4 regions of the Mesorhizobium sp. C264A genome follow, and region 4 is predicted to be linked to each of the others. Evidence: riboswitches for the same ligand, from Rfam matches in the RefSeq annotation. Region 4 holds a riboswitch; each other region holds the start of a gene.
The links. Region 4 has a riboswitch for cobalamin ahead of metE (5-methyltetrahydropteroyltriglutamate--homocysteine S-methyltransferase). Riboswitches for the same ligand answer to the same signal wherever they lie in the genome.
Positions count from the first base shown of each region.

Region 1: another riboswitch for cobalamin. It lies ahead of NKL04_RS22935 (aromatic ring-hydroxylating oxygenase subunit alpha); the one in region 4 lies ahead of metE (5-methyltetrahydropteroyltriglutamate--homocysteine S-methyltransferase).
Region 2: another riboswitch for cobalamin. It lies ahead of NKL04_RS04605 (DUF1636 family protein); the one in region 4 lies ahead of metE (5-methyltetrahydropteroyltriglutamate--homocysteine S-methyltransferase).
Region 3: another riboswitch for cobalamin. It lies ahead of NKL04_RS04850 (CbtB domain-containing protein); the one in region 4 lies ahead of metE (5-methyltetrahydropteroyltriglutamate--homocysteine S-methyltransferase).

Region 1 is NZ_JAMYVY010000002.1:817,083-821,349, reverse strand. It holds gene NKL04_RS22955 (ABC transporter ATP-binding protein) at 1-173, shown strand, start outside; gene NKL04_RS22950 (DUF680 domain-containing protein) at 246-479, opposite strand; gene NKL04_RS22945 (DUF680 domain-containing protein) at 551-754, opposite strand; gene NKL04_RS22940 (DUF680 domain-containing protein) at 820-1,026, opposite strand; cobalamin riboswitch at 1,526-1,727, shown strand; gene NKL04_RS22935 (aromatic ring-hydroxylating oxygenase subunit alpha) at 1,845-3,092, shown strand; gene NKL04_RS22930 (FAD-binding oxidoreductase) at 3,130-4,230, shown strand.
Region 2 is NZ_JAMYVY010000001.1:950,631-954,897, forward strand. It holds partial or broken gene NKL04_RS32050 (cobaltochelatase subunit CobN) at 1-713, opposite strand, end outside; gene cobW (cobalamin biosynthesis protein CobW) at 732-1,784, opposite strand; gene NKL04_RS04605 (DUF1636 family protein) at 1,787-2,212, opposite strand; cobalamin riboswitch at 2,251-2,438, opposite strand; gene NKL04_RS04610 (DUF6348 family protein) at 2,500-3,192, opposite strand; gene NKL04_RS04615 (winged helix-turn-helix domain-containing protein) at 3,222-4,267, opposite strand, start outside.
Region 3 is NZ_JAMYVY010000001.1:996,646-1,000,912, forward strand. It holds gene NKL04_RS04835 (MFS transporter) at 1-522, shown strand, start outside; partial or broken gene NKL04_RS04840 (aromatic ring-hydroxylating oxygenase subunit alpha) at 530-1,704, opposite strand; gene NKL04_RS04845 (gamma-glutamylcyclotransferase) at 1,840-2,532, shown strand; cobalamin riboswitch at 2,600-2,796, shown strand; gene NKL04_RS04850 (CbtB domain-containing protein) at 2,833-3,012, shown strand; gene NKL04_RS04855 (CbtA family protein) at 3,028-3,828, shown strand; gene cobU (bifunctional adenosylcobinamide kinase/adenosylcobinamide-phosphate guanylyltransferase) at 3,821-4,267, shown strand, end outside.
Region 4 is NZ_JAMYVY010000002.1:36,915-41,181, forward strand. It holds gene metK (methionine adenosyltransferase) at 1-449, shown strand, start outside; gene NKL04_RS19325 (adenosine kinase) at 558-1,550, shown strand; gene NKL04_RS19330 (hypothetical protein) at 1,551-1,775, shown strand; cobalamin riboswitch at 1,954-2,154, shown strand; partial or broken gene metE (5-methyltetrahydropteroyltriglutamate--homocysteine S-methyltransferase) at 2,246-4,267, shown strand, end outside.

The DNA of each region.
Region 1 (4,267 bases), 780 kb from region 4:
TCTATGTCGATATCGGCCGCGCTGACCTGCCGTTGGTGACCAAGCTGCCCGGCAATGTCGAGGTCAAGCGCGGGGCAAAGCTGCGACTGACCGCGGATGCCGGGGACCTGCACATCTTCGACGCCGATGGGCACTCCTTCTCGCTCAAGCCGGTGGAAGTGAAGGCGGCTTGAGATAGCTGCGTCGTACAGGCATGAAAAAGAGCGGCGGGCCAGGCCCGCCGCTCTTTTTTTAAGCTTCGGCTGTTAGTTGTTGCCGAACCGATCCCTGTCGCTGCTCTGAGGAACGAACTTCTGTTGGTCGTTCGACGAGTTCAGCAGCTTGTAGACCGCCGAGTTGGTGCCGGTCGACGAAGTGCGGGTGGTGTCGACGGCAGCGGCCGGCTGGTTGGCGCCATTGGAGCCATAATTGTCGCTGCCGGCAAAGGCAGCGCTCGAAATAGCCAGAACGGCTGCGGTGGCAAGAACGATCTTCTTCATTTTAGTCTCCTGAATTTTTCTGATGCCGCCAGCTGCAGCGGATAAGCCCGCCACGTGCTGGAAACCGGCTTTTAGCGGCCGAAAAGGTTACGGTCGGCACCGTGGGCAGGCGCCTGCTCGGCTGGAGCCGACTTCTCAACCGAAGCCGTATGGCCACTATCGGTCGACGTAATCGCAGGCTGGTTGGCGCCGTCCGAACCGTAGTTGTCGCTGCCGGCGAAAGCGCTGCCGGAGATGGCCAAAACGGCGGCGGCAGCAAGGATGATCTTTTTCATTTCAATACTCCTGAATTTTTTGGGATCCCGAGAGCGACGGGTTAGCCGCCCTTCTTTGGTCGGGATCAGCGATTGCCGTAGAGGTCGCGGTCGGCGCCCTGAACGACAGGCTGCTTGTCAGCGTGCGCCGGCTTCTGAATGGAAGCCGTATACGAGCTGTCGACCGAGACGGCTGGCTGGTTCGCACCATTGGAACCGTAATTGTCGCTACCGGCGAAGGCGCTGCCGGTGATCGCCAAAACGGCTGCGGCAGTGAGGATGATCTTTTTCATTTTTAGTACTCCAGTTTGTCTGTCCGTCTAGCGGCGTGTCTTGGGAGGAATTCGCGTCGTTCGGACAGCCCCGATGTGGGAAAGCCATAGGCTGGTTTCCAATCACGAAGTTGTTCCGTGTGGACCACGGTCCTGCACCTTGAAATTGTGCCAGGAAGTTCCTCTATGGTCATTTATCGCATTGTTTTCAGTTGCTTATGTCGAACCGAGTGGTTCGCTCCGGTGTCGGTTTCCGGGCCGTCGTTCACACCGTCCTGCACGCATTGTCAACAGAAACGAACCGTTCGGTTCGATTAGAGATTGCTAATAGTAACTTTTCGATACCGTTGAGCCCTTTTTGCCCCCGATCGGAACTGGATCCGCAGCGATTCGAAACGGCGATGATAGCGCCGCAAGACAGGATCTCAGCCCTTCGGTGGTCGGCGGGGCGTATGCCGCGCGTGTCGCGCCGCATGGATATGATGTCGCTTTCATGCCGACGTCGCGATCGCTGCCGTGATTAGATGATCGCATCTCAGGTGCCGCTTCGTGACGACGCAGCGGAGAATTGGGAAGCCGGTCAGAATCCGGCGCTGCCCCCGCAACGGTGGTGGAGTTGAAGTCGCAACGGGAGACCACTGGGCAGCAGCCTGGGAAGGTGTCGCGATGGTCCGCAAGGACAACTCCAGAGCCCGGAAACCAGCCCGAGATGCATAGACTCGACTGATCGCGGTGGGCGGTCAAGAGGTGGATAGTGCATGTCCGGCGCCGCGCCGGCCTGCGTCCGATCCTTCCTCCATCACCACCAAGTTCAGTCCTTAAACCACGAGGACAGAACTATGGATACGCGCAACGACATGCTGAGGCTCCTGAACGGCCGCAAGCAAGGCTTTTCGCTGGAACAGCCCTTCTACACCGACCCGGACTATTTCAAGCTCGACATGGAGCTTATCTGGTATCGCGACTGGCTGTTCATCGGCCATGATTGCGAACTGCCGAAGCCCGGCAGCTATATCACCGTGCAGATCGGCGATTATCCGGTGGTGCTGGTCCGCGACCAGAAGGGCAACATCAACGCCTTTCACAATTCCTGCCGCCATCGCGGCAGCCGTGTCTGCAACACTGAGAAGGGCATGGCGGCAAAGCTTGTCTGCCCCTATCACCAGTGGACCTACGAGCTTGACGGCCGGCTGCTGTTTGCCCGCCAGATGGCCGACGGTTTCCACAAGAGCCAGTTCGGCCTGAAGCCCGTCGCCTGCGAGAGCGTCGGCGGCTACATCTTCATCTGCCTGGCGAAAGAACCTGCCGACTTTGCGCCGATGCGCGCCATGATAGAGCCCTACCTCAAGCCGCACCGGCTGAATGAAGCCAAGGTCGCCTTCGAGAGCACCATCATCGAGAAGGGCAACTGGAAGCTGGTCTGGGAAAACAACCGCGAATGCTATCACTGCGCCGGCAATCATCCGGAGCTGTGCAAGACATTCCCCGAAGCGCCGACGGTGACCGGCGTGCAGGGCGCCGACAGTGACCCGGAGATGCTCGCGCACTGGGCGAAATGCGAGGCGGCGGGCCTGCCGAGCAAGTTCCGCATCGATCCGGCCGGGCAATACCGCGCCACCCGCGCGCCGCTGCTGCGCGATGCCGTCAGCTACACGATGTCGGGAAAGCGCGCGGTGACGAAGAACCTGTCCGACACTGTTGCCGCCGACCGCATCGGCACCTTGATGCACTACCACTATCCGACGACCTGGAACCACATCCTGATCGACCATGCGGTCACCTTCCGGGTGCTGCCGATCAGCGCCACCGAAACCGCGGTGACGACCAAGTGGCTGGTGCACAAGGATGCGGTCGAGGGGGTCGACTACAACCTTGAGGAGCTCACCCATGTCTGGACCGAGACCAACGACCAGGACCGCCGCATCGTCGAGGAAAACGCCTTCGGCATCCTGTCTCCGGCCTATGAGCCCGGCCCCTACTCGGAGCTGCACGAGGGCGGCGTGATCCAGTTCGTCGAATGGTACGCGGCCTTCATCGGCCCGCGCCTTGCCGAAGGCGGCCGGCCGGCGCTACGCAGCGTCGCGTGAGCTGGAGCAGGCGAAGAGGGACCAGAGGATGAATGCGATGACGGATCTTGGGCTCTATCGCCATCTCGACCAGATGGCGCCGTGGAACGATAGGCTGCAGGTGCTGGAAGTGATCGGCGTCAGCGACGAGGCGCCCGACGTCAAGACCTTCACCTTCCGCTCCGACAACCAGACCTGGTTCCGCTACAAGCCGGGCCAGTTCCTGACGCTGGAACTGCCGACACCGGACGGGCCGCTGATGCGCACCTACACGCTGTCGTCGTCGCCATCGCGGCCGTTTTCGATCGCGGTGACGATCAAGGCGCAGGCCGGCAGCATCGGCACGCGCTGGATGTTCGACCATCTGGTGCCCGGTTCGCATGTCAAGGCCTACGGACCGGCCGGCGACTTCTCGTTGCACAGCCACCCGGCGGCCAAATACCTGTTCATTTCCGCCGGCTCCGGCGTGACGCCGATGATGTCGATGCTGCGCTGGCTGAACGACTGCGCGCCATGGACCGATGTCGGTTTCGTCAACTGCGCGCGGCGTGCCGAAGAGATCATCTTCCGCAAGGAACTCGAACTGCTCGGCGGCCATATGCCCGGCCTGTCGCTCGGCTTCATGATCGAGGAACGTTCCAGCCGCGAAGGCTGGTACGGCCATATGGGCCGCATCGATGCGATCCGGCTGCCCTTGCTGGCTCCGGACTTCCGCGAGCGCGAAATCTTCTGCTGCGGCCCCGATCCGTTCATGCGCGCCGTGCGCGGCATGCTGGATGCCGCCGGCTTCGACATGACGAAATACCATCAGGAGAGCTTTGCCGCGCCTGTGGTGGAGGAAATTCCGGCGCCGTTTGCCTCCCCGGTCGAGGACGGCATCGCTGCACCTGTCGAAGCCGTGACGCCGATCCGCTTCTCGCTTTCGGAGGTCGACGCCGGCTGCGTCGCCGGCCAGACCGTGCTGCAGACCGCGCGCAGCTCGGGCGTGCGGATTCCCGCCGCCTGCGAGTTCGGCCTGTGCGGCACCTGCAAGGTGAAGAAGGTCTCCGGCGAAGTCGAGATGAGCCACAATGGCGGCATCCTCGACCACGAGATCGATGACGGTTTTATCCTTGCCTGCTGCTCGAAACCATTGTCGGCGCTCGAAATCGAGGCTTGAGCCGGTCGACTTCGCCGCAACGGTCGCCGACGCAGGC
Region 2 (4,267 bases), on a different contig from region 4:
AACGGTTTCGCCAATCTTAGATGACCCAGACAGCTTCCTGTTCAACGGGGCCGAAGAGGAGCCGGCTTTGGTGACGGCTGATCTCCCCCCTTGAGGGGGAGATGTCCGGTAGGACAGAGGGGGGTGTGACGGAACGCCGACATCGGCAAATTCGACCACGCCGCAGCAAGGCTCATAAAACCCGGCTTTCGGCACGCTGACCGGCTCAGCCGCCGCCGCATCCTGCCCAGCCAACCCCGCCAGCCGCTGCATCAGCGCTGCCATATTCTCCGGCCCGCCCTCGCGGAAATAGCCCAGCAGGCCGTCCAGCTCCTCGCGCGGCAGCGTCGAGGCTTCGATCAGCCTGAGGTCCTCGTCATGGCTTTCACCAGGCAGCAGCGCCAGCTTGATGCCACGTTCGCGAGCAGTCACTGCGAGTTGGTCGCAGCCATAGCGCCACCAGTCATAGCCGCCGAGGATGCGCACCAAGATCACCTTGGCCTGGCGGGCGACGCTGTCGATCCAGAGGTCCACGGACATGGGATGGCGCAGGTCGCGCAGCGCCGCCAGCCGCATCGACGGCAGGCGGCGGCATCGGCCTTCCACGCCGCAGCGAGGCCGGCGAGGTCGCTGTCGGTGAAGGACAGCGCCACGATATCCGCCGGCGTCTGCCCGAGATCGACGGGCTCGGCGAGATCGTCGAGCGAGGCGGATGTGGTGGTGAGTATATGCATTTCGGCTCGTGGTTTGGATCAGCCGGCGAGTATACGCTCGATCGCCGGGCGGTTCAGTCCTTTCAGGCCAATGACGACAAGACGCGAGCGGCGATCGTCCTCGGCCGTCCAGGCGCGGTCATAGTAATGGTTGACGCGTGGGCCGACGGCCTGCAGCAAAAGCCGCATCGGCTTGCCGCCGACATCGACGAAGCCTTTTACACGCAACACGTTTTCCCGTTCGGCGGCGGTGGCGACGCGCTTGGCTAAGTCGTCGGGATTGGCGATCGAGGGGATGTCGACGATGAAGGTGTCGAAATCGTCATGCTCATGATCGAAAGCGCCGTCGTGATGCGACTTGCGGTTCTCGATGTCGTCTTCGACGGCGAGACCGAGGCCAAGCAGCACCGACGGGTCGACCTTGCCATGCGCAGTCGGCACGATTTTTACCGCGCGAGCGGAATGCTCATTGATGATGGCGTTGGCGCGGGCCGAACCGGCTGAATCCATCAAATCGCTTTTCGACAGGATGATCAGGTCGGCGCAGGCGATCTGGTCCTCGAAGACTTCTTCGACCGGATCGTCGTGGTCGAGCGTTTCGTCCTGAGCGCGCTGTGCCTGCAACGCGTCCATGTCGTTGGCGACGCGGCCTTCGGCCAGCGCCGGGCCGTCGACCACGGCGATGACGCCATCGACGGTCACCCGGCTCTTCACGCTTGGCCACTGGAACGCTTGGACCAGCGGCTTGGGCAGAGCGAGGCCCGAGGTCTCGATCAGGATGTGGTCGACCCTCGGTGTCAGCGCGAGGATCTTGTCGAGGGCGGGCACGAAATCGTCGGCGACTGTACAGCAGATGCAGCCATTGGCCAGTTCGACGATGTTTTCCTCGGGGCAGGTGTCGATGCCGCAGCCTTTCAGGATTTCCCCGTCGATGCCGATGTCGCCGAACTCGTTGACGATGATGGCGATGCGCTTGCCGCCGGCATTTTCCAGGAGATGGCGGACCAGCGTCGTCTTGCCGGCGCCGAGGAAGCCTGTAACGACAGTGCAGGGAACACGGGAGAGGTTGGCGGCCGGGTTTGAAGCGTTCATCGTCAGTCCTTCAGCATGTCGAGGGGTGGGATGCGGGCAACGAGGCCGCGCTTGAGGCTATCGGGCCGGCCGCGCCACGGGATGAGGCCGTCGGCCGAAGTCGCGAAGAGCTTTGCGCCGGTAACGAGGTCGGCGCCGCTGGTTGCGGTCAGATCGCCGAAGACATAGCTCCAGCAGCCATCGCGCAGGATCGCGGCGCTGAGGCGGCGCTTGCAATTGCCGAGACATTCGGCGGTGCGGACCCGGATATCGCCGGCAGCGGCGCGGCGTGTGTCCTCAGCCAGCAATTCGCCGGCGCGCGGATGGGCGTCGGAACCGGTCTCATCGCGGCAGGAGGCGCAGACGATGACGGTCACGCCGGTCAGGGCGTCGTTGTCCCCGGACGCAATGTCCGCTGTGCCAGCCGAAAAACTGCTGTTCTGGTCCAAAAACCGTGCTCCTTGCCCGGAAACCCGCCAGGCGATCGGATACTTTGTCTCAGACGGCAGGTCTCCTGGCTCGCGGGTCGTCGCCTTGGTTAGCCGCCTTCCCGGTGTTACCCAGTGGCTTTCGGCCTTGGCTCGTCGCTTACAGTTGCGGGGACAGCCGCGGATTTGGGACCGAAATCCCGCACCGCATTCCCTCTTGGCCCTTGCCGTTGCGGGCAGCGGATTTAGGCTTTTGCGGGCGGCGGTGTCAACGCACGGCTACGACATGGCGATGTCGGCAGGGGCTGTCATGTCCCGGCTTCCGGCAGTGCCAGGATGACCTGTCGGATAGCTTGATAGCCATCGCTATAGTCCCAGTCATGACCGACAGCCAGATTCTGTCCCTCATGCCAAACCGCGTTGTCCAGAAGGACTTCGGCACTAATCAGCGTGCCCTTCAAGCCTGCCAGAAAGGTCCGGACAAAATGGCTTCCGGGGGGTACCGAAGCTGTGAACAGCTTTTCCAGCTTGGCATAGAATGCTGGATAGCCTGGTGTCAGCGAGCATAGCTCGGTTGTGGCCTGGGAAATGACCGGGCCGCTATAGATTTTCCAGCGGGCATCTTTTCGCCAGATCTTCCAACTGGCGCTGCTTCGCTGCCAAAGCTCTATTTCGGCCTGCATGTTCTCGCAGACGTGATCGGCCAGTCCCTCAATGGCCACATGGAAAACACCACGGAGAAACTTTTCAAACGCCTGGTTCAGTTCCTGTTCGCGCGTGTCGCCGAAGCCAGCAAAGGATTCAATGACCGGCTGAACATCAAGCAGCGGAGAAAAAATGTAGATTTCCAGGACCAGCCGGTCAGAACTCGTCTCGAACACCTCAGCCTCAAACCGAAGCTGCTTCGATTGGAGCATGACGTCCCTATCTCTGCGGACTGCATCTATTCCATGCGCAATGAGGGCGCCATGGATCATGTCGAGCACTTTGTCCGATGCCATTGCACAACCTACGAGGCTTATTGAGGCGTCTATGACAGACGCTGCAAGGGTTGGCCATCTCTCTCGCTAGCCAATGCCGGCCCCAAATCGCCGGCGGGCGTCACTTCCATGCGCTCAAGTCCAAGCCAGCCCTGCATCTCCTTTAGTTCCTCGAAAAGCTGTGCGGTGGTCTCAGGCGGTGCGCCTGCTTCGGCGTAGGCGGCGTGGACGCGTAAGACACTCGCAGGCCGGTCGGCCTTGAGATCGACGCGGGCGACGATCCGGTCGCCGAGCAGGAAGGGCAGCACGTAGTAGCCATATTGGCGCTTGTCAGCCGGGGTGTAGATCTCGATGCGGTAGTGGAAATCGAACAGGCGCTCGGTGCGCGAGCGCTCGAAGACCACCGGATCGAAGGGCGCCAGTAGCGCGCGGGCCTCGATCTTTCGCGGCAGACGGGCGTCCTTATAGAGGTAAGCCGGCTTGTCCCAGCCTTCGACGTTTACCGGCAGCAACTCGCCCATCTCAACCAGTTCCTCCAACCGGCCCTTCATGTCGGCTGGCGACAAGCGGAAATAATCGCGCAGGTCACCCGACGTCGCGATGCCGTGGGCGCGGGCGGAAATGCGCAGCAATTCGCGGTGCGCGTCCTCGGCCGCCGGCACCGGCAGATCGAGGATCGCCTGCGGCAGCACGCGCTCGGGCAGGTCGTAGAAACGCTCGAAGCCACGGCGGTGCGCCGTGGTGATGCGTCCGGCCCAGAACAGCCATTCGAAGGCGTGCTTGGCGTGGCTCCAGCCCCACCAGCCGCCCGAACCTTTCTGGCCTTCCAGTGCCGAAGCGGCAATCGGGCCGCGCTCGGCGACCGCGCGGTAGATCTCTTCGATATAGGCGGCGTGCTCGCGGCCCCATTTGGCGAGGCCGAGATACATTTCGTCGCCTTGCTCGGCCCGCTGCATGCGCCAGCGCATCAGCGGGTAGGTCTCGACCGGCAGGAACGAGGCCTCATGCGCCCAGTATTCGAACACCGTGCGTTTGCGGGTGATGGCCGCATTGTCGAGCAAAGCCAGCGGGTAGGGGCCAAGCCGCGAATAGAGCG
Region 3 (4,267 bases), on a different contig from region 4:
ATCGCCTTCGGCCGCTCCTGCTTCTGGACGACGTTCTTCGTCTACGGGCCGCTGTTCATGGTGATTACCGGCGAGGGCAAGCTTGCCGGCGGCCTGCTGGTTTCGGCCGGCAATGCGCTGTTGTTCATGGCGATCTTCTGGGGCAAAGCGGGAAAACGCTTCGGCGGCCGGCGCACCATGACCTTCGCCTATTTCGCCATGTCGGCGACGCTGCTTGCGGCGGGCGCGGTCGGCACTACCGCGCCGCTGCTTACGGGCTTTTTCCTGCTCTGCGGCGCCTTCTTCACCATCGCGCTCGATGCACTGGGCTCGACCGCCTTCATGCGCTCGGTGCGGTCCTATGAGCGGGCGCAGATGGCCGCGGTCTACCGCACCTATCTCGACTTTTCCGAGCTGACGCCGCCGCTGGTCTATTCGGTGGTGCTGGCGTTTTTCGGCCTCGGCTCGGTGTTCGTGACGCTGGGCATTCTGGCCGCTGTTTGCGGCTTTATCACCTGGCGCTATCTGCCGAAGTCGCTTTAGTCGCCGATCAGGCGGTTGCCTCAAGCGCTGCATGCCGCTCGCGCACCCAGTTGTGGAAGCGGTGCAGATCGTACTCCTCCGGCATCAGCACGCCGGCCGCGTGACGCATGGAGCGCAGGCCTTTCTGGTTGATCTCGCAGATCGCGGCATCCTCCTCAGCACCTGGGTGCCGAAGGCGACGACATTGTCGATGTCCGTCTCGGCGAGCGCCTCGGGCGCGAACAGCCATTCGGCGGTGAGTTCGGTCTGTTCGGGACCGAGCGGCATCAGTCGCACCGTCCTGACATAATCGACATGGCCGACGATGAACATCGAGGGCAGGCTGGTGGCATAGGTCTGTCCGGCCGCACGCTCGGCTGGCGTCAGGCCCGGGAAGACCGGGCCATGGGCATGTCCGTCGCGCGACCAGGTCTCGGCGCCGGCGCGCAGGCCACCCGAAAACTCCGGCGCGTCATTGTCGGCATGGCGGACCCAGTCGGGGTCGTCGTGCCGGCTCATCAGGCCGCGGCCGTAAATCGGCACCAGCCGAGACAGGTCCTTGTGGACGCCCGGGCAATGCAGGCACTCGTTGAAGTTCTCCCAGAAGATCTTCCAGTTGCAGTTCATCACCTTGCGCAGGACATGGCCTGATACCAGCGTTTCCAGCGGCCAGTTGGCGAGGTCGCCGGATGCGGGATCGAAGGAGGTCCCGGCGGAGCCGGCCGCAGCCTGCTGAAGGTTCACAATGACAAAACCGCGCCACACCGACAGCGCCACCCGGTAGAGCGGATGATCGGCCTTGTCGAAACCATCTGGCAGCGATTTCGAGGGAACGCGCACGAGATCGCCGCGCAGCGAGTAGGACCAAGCGTGGTAGGGGCACGTGATGAGCCGCGCTTTCAGCCGGCCCTCGCTTTTCTGGCAAAGCTGCGAGCCGCGATGCCGGCAAGTGTTGTGGAAGGCGCGCAGTTCGCCGGTCTCGTCCCGCAGAATGACGATTTCCTGCGTGCCGACGCGGAATGTCCTGAACGCCAGCGGCTGGGCGAGGTCGGCCTCGCGGCAGACGAGCAGCCAGCTTTTGTGCCAGATGGCGTCGAGATCGCGCTGGTAAGCCTCGCTATCCCAATAGGCCGACGACGGTAGCGTCGGTTCGGCCCGGCTCAGGCCGTTATAGGGGTCGCGCTCGCTCGGGCTGGGATGCATGGCTGGCTTCCTATGAAGCGTCAGCCGACACCCCGGCAAATCGTTTGTCAATCAGAGTGCCGCATTGCCGGTTGCAGGCGCGGCGCATAATCATGTCGTGGACACGGGACATTCGGAAATTGGGGGGATTCGGAAGTGGCCGCACGACAGATGTCGCTTACGCCGGAGCTGGTCGCGCGCTGCTGGCGCGAGATCAGGGACCCCGGGCCGGATCCGGACGCGATGCATCTCGATGAAGCCGACTATGACGCGCTGCTGGATGAATTGCAGGTCGAACTCCCGGACAGCGAACCGCTATGGCTGTTCGGCTATGGATCGCTGATCTGGAAACCGGAAATAGATTATGTCGAGGACCGCGTTGCGCTGGCGCGCGGCTGGCATCGGTCCTTTTGCATGAACATGACGCGCTGGCGCGGCACCAAGGACAGCCCCGGCCTGATGATGGCGCTGGACCGTGGCGGACAATGCAAGGGCGTCGCCTTTCGGCTGACCGACAATAACCGGCGCGAGCAGTTGGGCCGGCTTTTCCGGCGCGAAGTCACGCTGAAGCCGACAAGCTACCGGCCGCGCATGCTGAAGCTTGCAAGCGAGGCCGGACCGCTCAGGGCATTGGCCTTCGTCATCAACCGCAACGGCCTGACCTATTCAGGGCCGCTCGACGAGGGCAAGGTCGTCGAAAGGCTGGCCACGTCCTGCGGGCACTGGGGATCGGGCGCCGACTATCTCTACAATACGGTGAAAAACCTTGAAGAGCGCGGCATTCACGATCGCCATCTGTGGCGGCTGCAGCGGCTGGTTGCCGAGCGGATCACCGCGTTGAACCCGTAACGCCGCATGGCGCATTCGCGCTGTTGGCCGGCGGAATTTGGTTTGCCGGATGCGGCCGTTTCAGCCTATAGTCATGCATGTCGTCGGTTCCGTTAGGGACCAAGAGGGAATGCGGTGAGGGCTGACTTGTTGGCCCAATGCCGTGGCTGCCCCCGCAACTGTGTGCGGTAGTCCTCTCCAAGCCACTGAGGATTTTTTCTTCGGGAAGGTGGGGAAGGGCGCTGATCCGCGAGCCAGGAGACCTGCCGGCGACAGGGAACTGACTTCGATGCCCTCGGGTGGAGGGCGAAAGGACAAGATATGAATACCGCTTCCGTCTCCCTCGGCGCTTCCGTCTCCTCGCAGTCGCGCTTCATGCAGCTCGTGCTTAGCGCGTTTCTGGGCATTTTCGTCGTCGGCGTTGTCGGTTTCTCGCACATCGATGCGGTCCACAATGCGGCGCACGACTATCGCCATTCGATGGCGTTTCCCTGCCACTGACGAGGATCTGACATCATGAACCTGTTTCGCAACGTCGTGTTCATCGCGGCGATCGCAGGGCTCGTGGCCGGTGTCGCTCTCGCCTGCATGCAGGCCTACGCCACCGTGCCGCTGATCCTCAAGGCGGAGGTCTACGAAAGGGCTGGTGGCCATGAGCATGAGCATGCCGCGGCGCCCGCCGCCAACGCTGCGGACACCAATGCCATGAGCACCGCCGCGCCGGCGGAAAATGCCGTGAGCAGCGCAGCCCCGGCTGAAGCAGCCGCGCCGGCGGAGGACGAAGGCTGGGCGCCGGCCGACGGCTTCGAGCGCTTCGCCTTCAGTGTCGTCGCCAATATCGTCACCGGCATCGGCTTCGCGCTGGTCCTGGTGGCGGTTTCCGAGTTCGCCGGCGGCATCGGCAGCTGGCGCCAGGGCGTGTTCTGGGGTCTGGCCGGCTTTGCCGTGTTCACGCTGGCGCCGGGACTCGGCCTACCGCCGGAACTGCCGGCAATGCCGGCGGCCGATCTCATGCAGCGCCAGATCTGGTGGTGGGCAACGGTGATGGCAACGGCGATCGGTCTTGCCCTTATCACCTTCCGCACGTCGGCGCCCCTGACCGTGCTCGCCGTCGTCCTGATCGTCGCCCCGCATATTGTCGGCGCGCCGCAGCCTGACAGTTTTGTAACGCCGATCCCGGAGGGCCTGCATCATCAGTTCGTGGTGGCGGTGACGCTGACCAATCTGGTGTTCTGGGTGGTGCTCGGCGCAGTTGTCGGCATAGTGCGCGCGCGCTTCACCGGCACCGCGACCAGCCTGCGCGACAGCTTTGCCTGATCGCAGTTTGACCTTCATCATCGGCGGTGCGCGCTCCGGCAAGAGCGTGCATGCCGAAAGTTTGGCGACGGCGTTGCCGCCGCCATGGGCTTATATCGCCACCGCGCAAGCCTATGACGGCGAAATGCGCGAGCGCATCGCGCAGCACCGCTCGCGCCGCGGCGAGGGGTGGGCGACCATCGACGCCCCGCTTGATCTTGCCGGTGCACTTGAGGCGCTGCCGGACAACCAGCCGGTGCTTGTCGACTGCCTGACGCTGTGGCTGACCAATCATATGCTGGCCGATCATGATCTAGAGGGGGAGTGCCGGCGGCTGGCCGATGTGCTTTCGCGGCCGCGCGGACCGTGGTTCGTGGTCTCCAACGAAGTCGGACAAGGCATCGTGCCCGACAATGCGCTGGCACGCCGGTTCCGCGATGCCGCCGGCCGGCTCAACCAG
Region 4 (4,267 bases):
GCGGTCTCACTGGACGCAAGATCATCGTCGATTCCTATGGCGGGATGGGTCGTCATGGCGGCGGCGCCTTCTCGGGCAAGGACCCGTCCAAGGTTGACCGCTCGGCTGCCTATGCAGCCCGCTATGTCGCAAAGAACATCGTCGCTAGCGGACTTGCGGACGTGTGCGAGGTGCAGCTTGCTTACGCAATCGGCGTGGCCAGTCCGGTTTCCGTCATGGTCAACACGTTCGGGACAGCCAGGGTTGAGGAAAGCAGGATCGAGCGCCTCATTCTTGAGTTGTTCGATCTCAGACCGAAAGGCATTATCAAGATGCTTGATCTCTTACGCCCTATATATCGCAATACAGCGACCTATGGCCATTTCGGCCGTGAAGAGCCTGATTTCACCTGGGAGAAGACAGACAGGGCGGACGAATTGCGTCGCGAGGCAGGACTCGCCGCCCCGTGAGAGCCGCCGGCGAACGGATCGGCAAGCGGAAAGCCCATTTCCACCGGGCAGACCCGCGCCTGGCAGGCGTGGCGAGAAGCCGGCTCGGGTTTTTTGGCGGAGACATTGATGCCGGATTATGACGTGCTTTGCATCGGCAATGCCATTGTCGACATCATCGCCCAGTGCGACGAGGCATTCCTCGAGATCAACGGCATCATCAAGGGCGCGATGAACCTGATCGACACGCGCCGCGCCGAACTGCTCTACAGCCGCATGGGCCCGGCGATCGAGGCCTCCGGCGGCAGTGCCGGCAACACGGCGGCCGGCGTAGCCAGCTTCGGCGGACGCGCCGCCTTCTTCGGCAAGGTCTCCAACGATGCGCTGGGCGAAATCTATGCGCACGATATCCATGCACAGGGTGTCGCCTTCGACACCAGGCCGCTCAAGGGCGAGCCGCCGACGGCGCGCTCTATGATCTTCGTCACGCCCGACGGCGAGCGCTCGATGAACACCTATCTCGGCGCCTGCGTCGAGCTTGGCCCTGAGGATGTCGAGGCCGACAAGGCATCCGGCGCCAAGGTTACCTATTTCGAGGGCTATCTGTGGGATCCGCCGCGCGCCAAGGAGGCGATCCGGCAGACGGCGAAGCTCGCACACGAGGCCGGGCGCGAAGTGTCGATGACGTTGTCTGATTCGTTCTGCGTCGACCGCTACCGGGACGAGTTCCTCGACCTCATGCGCTCGGGCACTGTCGACATCGTCTTTGCCAACAGCCACGAGATCAAGTCGCTCTACCAGACAAAATCCTTCGACGAGGCGCTGGCTCAGATCCGCAAGGACTGCAAGATTGCCGCCGTCACCCGTTCCGAAAAAGGCTCGGTGATCGTGCGCGGCGACGAGACCGTGGTCATCGAGGCGACCGCCATCAAGGAGTTGGTCGACACCACCGGCGCCGGCGACCTCTACGCCGCCGGTTTCCTGCATGGCTACACGCAGGGCCGCAACCTCAAGACCTGCGGCGACCTTGGCTCGCTGGCGGCCGGCCTGGTGATCCAGCAGATCGGCCCAAGGCCAAGGCAGAATTTGCGCCGCGAGGCGGAAGGGGCTGGGTTGCTGTAGATGCGCGGGCAACCAACCAGCCGCCCTACTGACGCGATGACCGCAGTGGCGGAACTGTGTCAAAGCTCGCTGATAGCGACAGCCATTCGCTTCGGAGAACTGACCCATGCTGCTGCCGTGAAGCTCGCTGGAGGAGCGGTGCAAGGCGTGCTTGCCATGACGGCATTCACCGTCCTCCAGATCGTCACCAGCATTTTCCAGAAGCTCAGCTTGGGGGGCCAGTAAGGTTCCTGAGGTAACGGAGAACTCGCGGCGTCGGTCGGACCTGACTTGCGATCACGTCCCACGATGCCGAATGCGGGCAGCAGACTGAATATTTCACAATGCTAGACAAAGGCGTAAAACGCGACCATATAACGACATAAACATTTCATTATGCGTCATTGACAAAGAGCGGGTTGCTGTGATTGTCTGCTGTTGTGGTTCTCGCGTACGGTGCTGCCGCAGCGGAGCTAAGAGGGAAGCCGGTGCGATGCCGGCGCTGCCCCCGCAACTGTTAGCGGCGAGCCAATCCACTCATGTCACTGAGGCGAATACCCTCGGGAAGACGGGTAGAGGCTATGACCCCGCGAGCCAGGAGACCTGCCACGGCGAATTACGTCCACGGGCGGGGTGTCTCGGTGGCCGCTGCAACCGGCGTGCCGGCCTGCTAGCGCCTTCCTTGTCACCGACGCCCCCAACCATCGGGGTATGACATGACTGTCTCTCAGCAAATTCCTGTAGCAACGCTCGGCGTGCCGCGCTTCGGTCGTCGGCGAGAACTGAAATTCGCCCTCGAAAGCTACTGGTCCGGAACATCGTCCGCTGGCGACCTTCTTGCGACGTCGAAGGCGCTCCGAGCCGCTAGCTGGGAAGAGCAGCGCGATCGCGGCGTGTCGAAAATCCCGTCGAACGACTTCTCGCTTTACGACCATGTGCTCGACACCGCAGCCATGGTCGGGGCCATTCCATCCCGGTACGGCTGGAATAGCGGCGAGGTCCCACTTGACATCTACTTCGCAATGGCGCGCGGCAATCAGGGTCAGACGGAGGATTGTGGACACGCTGGTCACCAGGAGGAGGCTCATGGACCTGGTGTAACCGCGATGGAAATGACCAAGTGGTTTGACACCAACTACCACTACATTGTGCCGGAACTCGATGATGATCAGACGTTCGCCCTCTCGTCATCGAAGCCGGTCGATTACTTCCTCGAGGCTAAAGCTCTCGGCATTCACACACGCCCAGTCATCCTTGGACCCATCACCTTCCTCAAGCTGGCGAAATCGCGTGCCGAAGGATTCGGTCCCATCGCGCTCCTACCGCGGCTGCTGCCCGTTTACGAGCAAGTCCTGCAGAGGCTGAAGCTGTCGGGAGCCGACTGGGTGCAGATCGATGAGCCAGCGCTTGTCCTCGATCTGAACCCGAACGAACGAGCTGCGTTCGAATTCGCCTATGGCCAGCTGTCGAAAGCCGCGCCCGAGCTGAAGATCATGCTGGCTACGTATTTCGGGTCGCTGGGAGACAATCTCGAAACCGCGGTTTCTCTGCCCCTGGCCGGCCTGCATATTGATCTCGTGCGCGCTCCCGAGCAGCTGGAAACGGTGGGTCGGCTCGCTCCGAAGGATCTGGTGCTCTCGCTCGGCTTGATCGATGGCCGCAACGTCTGGCGTGCGAACCTGCCCGCCATTCTCGACCGCATCAAACCGATCGTCGCCGGCTGGCCCTTGGACCGCGTCGAAATCGCGCCTTCTTGCTCGATGCTGCATGTGCCGATTGACCTGCGCATGGAGACGGAACTCGAGGCCGACATCAGGTCGTGGCTCGCCTTCGCGGCCCAGAAGACCGACGAGCTGGTCTTGCTGGCCCGGGCCCTTTCCAAAGGCAGGGATGCGGTGGCAGCCGCGTTGAAAGCTTCTGCCGAGGCTGCCGCCACTCGCTTGACGTCCACGAAGATCCATGACCCGCTTGTTGAGGGGTGGATCGCCAGCATTGACCATAGCATGAAACGACGAGAGAGCGCTTTTGGCGAGCGCTCCAGAGTCCAGGCCGGCACGCTCGGGCTGCCGCCGTTCCCGACGACGACAATCGGGTCCTTCCCGCAGACGCCGCAGGTACGCCGCGCGCGGTCCGCTCATGCGAAGGGCCAGCTCAGTTATGTCGATTACGAGATTTTCCTGAAGAAGGAGATCGAGTCAGCAATTCGTTGGCAGGAAGAGATCGGGCTGGACGTGCTGGTGCACGGTGAGTTCGAACGAAACGATATGGTACAGTATTTCGGCGAGCAGCTGTCCGGCTTCGCCTTCACTCAGCATGCCTGGGTGCAAAGCTATGGGTCGCGCTACGTGCGTTCCCCCATCATCTTCGGGACGTATCGAGGCGCAATCCGATGACGGTGCGCTGGTGGCAATTCGCCCAGTCGCTTACGGAAAAGCCCGTGAAGGGAATGCTCACAGGCCCAGTGACCATTCTCAACTGGTCCTTTGTTCGAGACGACGTACCCCGCTCCGAAGCCTGCCGCCAGATCGCGCTCGCCATCCGCGACGAAGTGACGGATCTCGAAAGGTCCGGCGCAAGGATGATCCAGATCGATGAGGCCGCGTTTCGCGAAGGATTGCCACTGCGCCAATCTGACTGGAAAGCCTATCTCGACTGGGCTGTCGAATGCTTCCGGATCGCTTCAACGGGTGTAAAGGACGCGACTCGAATCCATACCCACATGTGCTATTCGGAGTTCA